2 linked regions of the Methylicorpusculum oleiharenae genome follow. The protein of the gene in region 1 interacts with the protein of each later gene in a pairwise test. Links are inferred from orthologs where the notes say so. Each region holds a gene or a part of one and is shown on either strand. Other genes may lie near its edges.

Region 1 (4,166 bases):
GATTTTTCTGTCGCCTATGTTGCGGCCAACTCCAACAGTCAATTGCCTTATGTATACCGGATTGCCGCTGTATGGGGCTCTCATGAAGGCTCCTTACTGTTGTGGATATTGATTCTTTCGCTTTGGACAGCGGCCGTTGCCCTGTTCAGTAAAACCTTGCCTGTTGAATTAATCGGCCGGGTTTTAGGCGTTTTAGGCATTGTCAATATCGGGTTTTTAACCTTTGTATTGTTTACGTCTAATCCGTTTTTGAGGCAATTTCCGATTCCACTCGACGGCCGGGATTTAAATCCGTTGCTGCAAGACCCCGGTATGGCGATACATCCGCCTATGCTTTACATGGGGTATGTCGGTTTTTCAGTAGCCTTCGCTTTTGCTATCGCCGCGTTAATGAACGGCAAACTGGACACCGCCTGGGCCCGCTGGACCCGGCCGTGGACCAATATGGCCTGGATGTTTTTGACAACCGGTATTGTCTTGGGCAGTTGGTGGGCTTATTACGAACTGGGTTGGGGCGGTTGGTGGTTCTGGGATCCGGTCGAAAATGCCTCATTCATGCCGTGGCTGGTCGGTACCGCGTTGATTCATTCATTGGCCGCAACAGAAAAGCGAGGCATGTTTAAAAGCTGGACCATTTTACTGTCCGTCTTTGCCTTTTCATTGAGTTTATTAGGCACATTCCTGGTCCGTTCCGGTGTCTTGACCTCCGTTCATGCGTTCGCCAGCGATCCGACCCGAGGCATATTTATCCTGGTTTTTCTGGGCATTGTCGTCGGTGGTTCACTCACCTTGTTTGCGATCAGAGCGCCCAAAATTAAAAGTGAGGGCAGTTTTGATCTTATTTCGAAAGACGCTTTCCTGCTCATCAACAATGTATTGCTGGTTGCGGCCGCTGCGACCATTTTATTGGGCACCTTGTATCCCCTGGTCATCGATGCATTGGGTATGGGCAAAATTTCAGTGGGTCCTCCTTATTTCAACAGCGTATTCATTCCTATAACGGCTCCCTTGGCGGCATTCGTGGGTGTTGGTATTTTGGCCCGCTGGCGGCAGGATAATCTGGCGCGTCTGGCAACGTTAGTCGCTTTACCGTTTGCCTGCTGTGCGTTTGCGGGCCTTATCCTGGCTTTTTTACAAGAATCATTCAGCTGGGGCGCTTTGATCGGCCTGACGTTAGCGGTATGGACCGTTGTTTCATCGGGTATGGCCATTCAAGCCCGCTTACGTAACAAGAGCGACAAATTAGCCGCTTTTTTTCAGATTCCGGCCAGCGTTTGGGCAATGACCGTTGCGCATGTCGGTATTGGTGTTTTTATTGTCGGCATCACCTTAACTTCGAATTACTCGGTAGAGAAGGACATCAGGCTGACATCGGGTGAATCAGTGAGTTTGGCGGGTTATGATTTTCTGTTTCACGGCGTTCAAAGTAAAGCCGGTCCTAACTATGATGCGAGTGAAGGCCGGGTAACGATTTCAAAGGAGGGTAAAGCCGTGAGTGAGCTTTATCCTGAAAAACGGATTTATAGGGCGTCAGGCATGCCTATGACGGAAGCCGGTATTGATGCCGGCGTTACCCGTGATTTATTTGTGGCTTTGGGTGAACCTCTGGACAGAGCCGGGGCCTGGGCTGTTCGCGTTTATTACAAACCGTATATCCGCTGGATCTGGATGGGCGGATTATTCATGGCTTTCGGCGGCTTGATCGGCGCTATGGATAAACGCTATCGAATCCCGGTAAGAACAGGAGAGGCATAATGCGCTTTCTTATTCCGTTAGGTATTTTTTTCGTGTTGGTGATTTTTTTAGGTATAGGCCTGAAACTGAACCCAAGGGAAGTGCCGTCGCCTTTAATCGGCAAGCCCGTTCCCCATTTTCAGCTGGCACAGCTGCATGCTCCCGATCAAACCTTTTCGCCTGAACAAATGAAGGGCAAAGTCTGGCTTTTGAATGTCTGGGCTTCCTGGTGTGTGTCTTGCCGCGCCGAACATCCGGTGCTCAACGAGTTTGCCCGCACCGGTCAGGTTGAAATTATCGGTCTTAACTATAAAGACGAGCCTGCCGATGCCCGTCAATGGTTAGCTCAATTAGGTAACCCTTACACTATCAGTGTGATGGATACAGAAGGTATGGCCGGGCTGGATTGGGGTGTTTACGGTGTGCCGGAAACGTTTGTCATCGATAAAAAAGGCTTGGTGCGGTTTAAGCTGACAGGGCCTGTCGATCCGAATAATCTGCAAACCGAGATCATGCCTTTGCTGCAAATACTTAATGGAGAGGCGGGGTAATGAAAATCCTTTTTTTAGTGGTGCTGCTATTTAGTCAATGGGCCCAGGCGACCATTGAGATCTATGAATTTCAGGATCCTGCTCATGAGCAACGTTACCGGGCGCTCACCGAAGAACTGCGTTGTCTGGTTTGTCAAAATCAGAATATTGCCGACTCTCACGCCGAGCTGGCACAGGATTTACGGCGAAAGGTTTATGAAATGATAAATGCCGGCCAATCCGACGATCAAATTGTCCAATTCATGATTGATCGCTACGGTGATTTTGTTTTGTACCGTCCGCCGCTCAATCCCAAAACCATGATTTTATGGCTGGCGCCGGTATTGACGGTAACTGCAGGGCTATTGGGTTTTTGGTTTTTACTTAAACGCCGCCGTCAAAACGATCAACAACCCAGCGATGCAGATTTGCAGCGGATTAGAGACTTGTTAAAAAAGAGCGACAATCAATGATTCAATTTGGAATTTTTGCAGCTTTGCTGCTGCTGGTGGCCTTATGTCTGATTTTGATCCCTCTTTTGTTGACCCGGGAACTGGAATTCAAAGGCGATGATCAAGCCAATATAGAGCTGGCCAAAAAGAAGTTAAAAGACGTTGAGGACGATTTTGCTGCCGGAATACTGAATCAACAGCAATTTGATCAGGCAAAACGGGAACTTGAAGTCGGGCTTTATCTCGATCTGGATGGCAAGCAATCCGCCAAAGTTTCGGCAAAAAGCGGGCGCTGGCTGGCTATTCCGTTGCTATTTGCGGTACCTCTGGTCTCGTTTTCCTTGTACACCGTGCTCGGCGATTTACGTGTCTTCGACAAAGATGCCTTGAATGCTTTGGCGTCTCCGCCAGAAGCCAGTCATGCTGCCAAGCTGGAAGACATCAAGTCCATGGTCGACAAATTGGCGGCCAAAATGGATAAGGAACCCAACGATGTCGAAGGCTGGATGATGTTGAGCCGCTCTTATAAAGTATTGGAGCGCTATCAGGATGCGGCTAACGCCATGAGAAAAGCCTATGCGCTGGTTGGCGATCAACCCGATGTATTATTGCAAATGGCAGATGCCCTGGCGATGGCGAATGGCGGAACGTTGAAAGGCGAACCCACTGCATTGGTTGAAAAAGCGTTAGTGTTGGAGCCCGGTAATCAAATGGGCTTGTGGTTGATGGGGATGGCCTATGCCGAGAACGATCAATTTCAAAAGGCGGTGGATAGCTGGCAGGAACTGCTGAAAGGTTATTCGCCGGAACAAAACGGATACCAGGAAGTAGTGAAGCTGATCAATCAAGCCAATGCCCGGTTGGGTAAGCCGCCTGTGCAGGCAGAAGCGCCGTCAGTTGTGCCGGGTTCCGATGTTAAACCGGCAAGCCGCAGTGTTTCGGTTAAAGTGACGCTGGATGACAGCTTCAAAGACAAAGTGAATCCCGAAGACACCTTGTTCATCTATGCCCAGGCCGCAACAGGACCTAAAGCGCCATTGGCCATTGTGAAACACCAGGTCAAAGATTTACCGATTCAAGTCACGTTGGATGACAGCCAGGCAATGATGCCGACCATGACGATATCGTCAGTCGATCATATCAAAATCACTGCTCGCATCAGTGCGGCAGGCGGCGCAACGCCTCAAAGCGGCGAGCCATTTGGAATGATTGAAGTTAAAGGCGATGCAGGGACCGACCTCAAAACCATCGTGATTAATAATTCAATCAGGTAAAAGGTCAAGCAATCGAAACCCAACGACCGTTCCTGCTCAGCATTAAGGCTCTGCAGGAACGGCACATATCGCATTCGAAGGCGCTTTTCTAAAAAAGGAAAATGTACAGCGTTCAGCGGAACAACCAAACAAAGGTTATGCACCGGGTAGGTTGTGGTTGACGTTAGCCAACCCAA
Region 2 (4,159 bases), 2.9 Mb from region 1 along the record:
ATAGATGAACTTCTATAAACGGAATTTTTGTAGCAAGTAAAGCATCGCGTAAAGCAACGCTGGTATGAGTAAAAGCGGCAGGATTAATGATGATAAAGTCAATCTTATCGGCAAAGGCCTGATGGATAAGCTCCACCATCTGGTGTTCAGCATTATGCTGATAGAAGTACAGGGAATGCCCCATTTCCGCCGCTTGCAACTCTAAGGTATTTTGAATGTCTTTCAGGGTCTGATGGCCATAAAGTGATGGTTCTCGGACGCCCAGTAAATTTAGATTAGGTCCATTGAGGACGAAAATTTTAGACATTAAGGTAAGGTTTGAAAATTATTATAATTATCAGCCAATTTTCCCTAATTTACGTGAATTTGTCTATAACTATGTCTTTCGTCAAAGAAAATTCGTTAAATCGCGGCTATGTCAGCGGCTGTGAAAATGACTTTCCCTTGCAACGCATCATGTGTTTCCGGCTCAGGCGCTATTGAAATTAAAGACGGATTTAAAGCAGAGGCTTGATCAGTTTGATGAGATCTTCTTTTGAAAAAGGACCGGCCTGCCTGTGAATGAGCTGGCCATCCCGGTTAAAGACCAGGCTGAAGGGGAGAATGCCGGCAATATTGCCCATTTGCTGGGCCAGTGCCATGGCCTGATCGCCGCCGATAAGCATAGGATAATTGGTTTCCAGGGTATTGAGATACGCCGCAACGGTTTCTTTTTCTTCAAGTGCAATGCCGACAAATTGCAGTCCTTGTTCACCGTATTCTTTTTGTAACTCGACAAACTCCGGGATTTCCTTTCGGCAAGGCGGACACCAGGTTGCCCAAAAGTTCACCACGATTATCTTGCCGTGCCATTCGGTCAAGCTGTGTGTCCTGCCCGCTAAATCCGGAAAACTGAAGTCAGGTAAGGCCGGTGTGTCAACTCTGCTTTGGTTATCAGTGAGTTGATTGACATAAATTCCGGCCGCTAACGCGCAGAAAGCGATAGCCAGGATGATCAGGGATTGTTTCATCAGTTAACCTGCTGCAAGGATTTTATAAAGGTTTCAGCATCCTGATAACCGATAATGCGACGATTGATTTTTTCTTGATGGCCGGGGCCAAAAAATAAAATAGCGGGCGGTCCGATAAGATTGAATTTCTTCAGTAAAGCTTGGTCCGCTTCGGAGTTTTGAGTCACATCTGCTTGTAAAAGTACGAATCGTGATAATTGCGCCCTGACTGCAGTATCGGTGAAGGTGTAGTTTTCCATCTCTTTACAGGAAATGCACCAGTCAGCATAAAAATCCAGCATAACCATTTGGTTGTTGGCGTTTGCCAGATCGATTTGGCGTTCTAATTCCTGAAGGGAGCCGATGCGTTGAAACAGGTTTTTTTGAGCCGCAGGAGTCGCCGCATTGGCTTGAGCGATGTTTAAGTTTTCCAGTGGCTTGAGCGGATTATGATTGCCTGCGCTTAAGCCAATCAATAATAAAACCCCGTAAATGAGCATGACGACGCCGGTTCCTTTCCACAGTTTGTGCCAGCCGCCTGCATTTTCAGGCAAAGGATCAATGGCATTGAGGTAAATCGCAGGGATTATCAGCAGAATAGCCCAGAAAAACATCGCAACTGAAGGTGCGATGATCCGTTCAAGCATCCATAACGCCATAGCCAGCATGATGACCCCGAACACCGCTTTCGTTGAATTAAGCCAGCGGCCCGCTTTGGGAAGCAGTTTTCCTGCCGAAGCACCGACCAGTAGCAAAGGGATGCCCATGCCGAAGCCCATTGCGAATAACGCCGATCCGCCCAGGACCGCATCGCCGGTCTGACCGATATAAATCAAAGCACCGGCCAGTGGAGCCGCAACGCACGGCCCAACGATCAGCGATGATAGCGAACCCATGATGGCCGCACCCCAAAGTGAGCCATCGCGATGTTGATTGCTGGAGTCATGGATTTTGGCTTGCAGTGATTTGGGGAGTTCCAGCTGGTAAAAACCGAACATCGACAAGGCGAGCAAGATAAAGATGGCGCTGAATGTGCCGACGATCCAGGGTTGCTGAAACGTGGCTTGCAGATTACTGCCGAATAAAGCCGCCAAAACGCCAAAGAGCGTATAAGTCGCTGCTGAAGCGACAACGTAGCTTAAAGAAAGCATGAAAGCTCTTCTCGTCGAAAGCGGATGGCCTTGGCCGACGATAATGCCGGAAAGAATAGGTATCATCGGAAAAATGCACGGTGTGAAAGCCAGCAGCAGTCCAAAACCCAAAAAACTCGCCAGGGTCAGCCAGAAACTGTCATGTTGCATGGATGACACAATACTGTCCTGTTCAGACAAGGTGGTATTGCCCGGTTTTGCCGCCTCTGCCGGAGCAGATATTACCGGCAGCACAGGCAAGTTCAGTTCAACGATTTTCTCCATGGGCGGGTAACAGACGCCCCGGTCGGCGCACCCCTGGAATTTAGCCTTTAATTTAATAGCTTGAGCGGCGGCGGTCGTTCTGATGAGCGGAATACTGAGCTTCAATTCTCCGTATAGGGTTTCCACCTCGCCAAAAGCCTCGTCAAATTGCTGTTTGCCATGCGGTAACTCAAAAGCGCCCAGCTTTACATCCTCTGCACCTATGATTTCCAGCTGAAATTTTTCTCGGTACAAATAATAACCGTCAGCAATTTGCCAGGTCAGCTCCAGCCGGTCAGGGGCTGCAACTGTTGCGAAAAATGGAAATGCCTCATCCGGTGGCAGTAGTTCATCCTGGAAAAAGCGTTGCTTGATGGTCCCCAAGCTATTGATCAGGGCGTTTGCCGATGGCGGGATGCCGGTCGATTGCATGGCACCGGGAATGGCGATAGTCAGCGTTGTTTTTTGCGGAGGATAACAGATCCCGGCATCCGCACACCCCTGATGTTGAACCAGAAGTTGTAAAGAGGTGGACGTTGTATCAATCTGACTGATAGGTACGGCGATATCAATGGCTTGCCGGTGCGTGATGACCTCGCCGAAAAATTCGTCGTTATAAGTGTGACCTTCAGGAAAAGCCGGTTCGCCCAGCTTGATTGAAGGCGTCAATGATTCCATCCGGATTTTATTTTGATAAAGATAATAGCCTTCAGCAATTTCAAAACTGACAATCAGCTTATCCCGCGCAGCCGCCTTGACTGATAATTTGAATGCCTGTTCAACGGGCAAAAGATCACTTTCTGCCAAGGCTGATGCCTTAAAAGCAATCAAACATAAAAGCAAAAAAGAAATTATTCTGAAGTTAAACATTGATCGATCCATTGCAGGTAGTCAGGTGCACCATTGTCGACAGTGACCGCGATGATTTCGGGAAGTTCATAGGGGTGATGGCACTTTATCAGCTTAGCGATGCGGGAGTAAAAGTCAGCGCGCGTTTTGATCAGTAATAAATGTTCATTGGCTGTTTCTATTTTATCTTGCCACCGGTACACCGAAGTCAGGCCGGGTAATAGGTTGACGCAGGCGGCCAGGTTTTGATTTATCAACAGATGGGCCAGTTTTGTTGCGGTTTGTTGATCAGGACAGGTACAAAAAATAATCTGGTAATTTTGGGACATGGCAAACCCTGAAGAGGGGGTTGGTAGAATATTGTTCTGGAAATTAAATCGGGTTCTCCTTATATTGTACCCCGTGACTTTATCAAAAGGTGTTTTTAATGAGAGCTTTCCAAGGCGTTTTTTTGCTGATTCTGCTCATTCCGATTATTGAAATTTATCTGTTAATTTCCGTAGGCGGCCTGTTGGGTGTTTTTCCTACTGTACTTCTGGTGGTATTGACGGCCGTGTTGGGTGCGGTCTTATTAAGACGGCAAGGTTTTGAGACCTGGCAGCGCTTTCAGGCATCTATGGCGCAAGGCATTGTTCCCGCTTATGAGCTGGTCGAAGGGCCTTTACTGCTGATTGCCGGAGCATTGCTGTTAACCCCCGGATTTTTTACCGATGCAGTGGGATTTATTTGTTTGGTGCCACAACTGCGCAGAAAAATCGCCCGTTACATCATTGAAAATCACTTGATTGACGGCAGCGTTTTCTCAGGGACGGCGGGTTCAAAAAAGGATACCCAGGTGCTGGAAGGTGAATACAACAAGGAAGAATGATTGGATTTAAGGCGAGGAAGGAACTACATCCCTGTAGTGTGAAGGCTGATCAGTCTTTA

The links.
Region 2: the proteins of GO003_RS22615 (region 1) and dsbD interact in binary tests that used the Escherichia coli proteins (3 or more experiments, as listed by UniProt). The link is inferred for Methylicorpusculum oleiharenae from one-to-one orthologs.

Annotation. Positions count from the first base shown.
Region 1 is NZ_WUTY02000001.1:5,064,165-5,068,330, reverse strand. What follows is about bases 521-3,519. They hold GO003_RS22615 (DsbE family thiol:disulfide interchange protein), read left to right. Parts: upstream 521-1,754; coding sequence 1,755-2,285; downstream 2,286-3,519. Other genes in these bases: ccmI (c-type cytochrome biogenesis protein CcmI), read left to right, coding at 2,734-3,519; GO003_RS22610 (cytochrome c-type biogenesis protein), read left to right, coding at 2,285-2,737; GO003_RS22620 (heme lyase CcmF/NrfE family subunit), read left to right, coding at 521-1,755. Outside these bases: more of GO003_RS22620, read left to right, coding at 1-520; more of ccmI, read left to right, coding at 3,520-3,990. UniProt on the Escherichia coli protein: Involved in disulfide bond formation. Catalyzes a late, reductive step in the assembly of periplasmic c-type cytochromes, probably the reduction of disulfide bonds of the apocytochrome c to allow covalent linkage with the heme.
Region 2 is NZ_WUTY02000001.1:2,128,932-2,133,090, forward strand. Bases 601-3,592 are described here. They hold dsbD (protein-disulfide reductase DsbD), read right to left. Parts: upstream 3,191-3,592; coding sequence 1,010-3,190; downstream 601-1,009. Other genes in these bases: GO003_RS09775 (TlpA family protein disulfide reductase), read right to left, coding at 601-1,010; cutA (divalent-cation tolerance protein CutA), read right to left, coding at 3,235-3,561. Outside these bases: aroQ (type II 3-dehydroquinate dehydratase), read right to left, coding at 1-307; more of GO003_RS09775, read right to left, coding at 498-600; GO003_RS09790 (FxsA family protein), read left to right, coding at 3,660-4,100; GO003_RS09795 (YgaP family membrane protein), read right to left, coding at 4,150-4,159. UniProt on the Escherichia coli protein: Required to facilitate the formation of correct disulfide bonds in some periplasmic proteins and for the assembly of the periplasmic c-type cytochromes.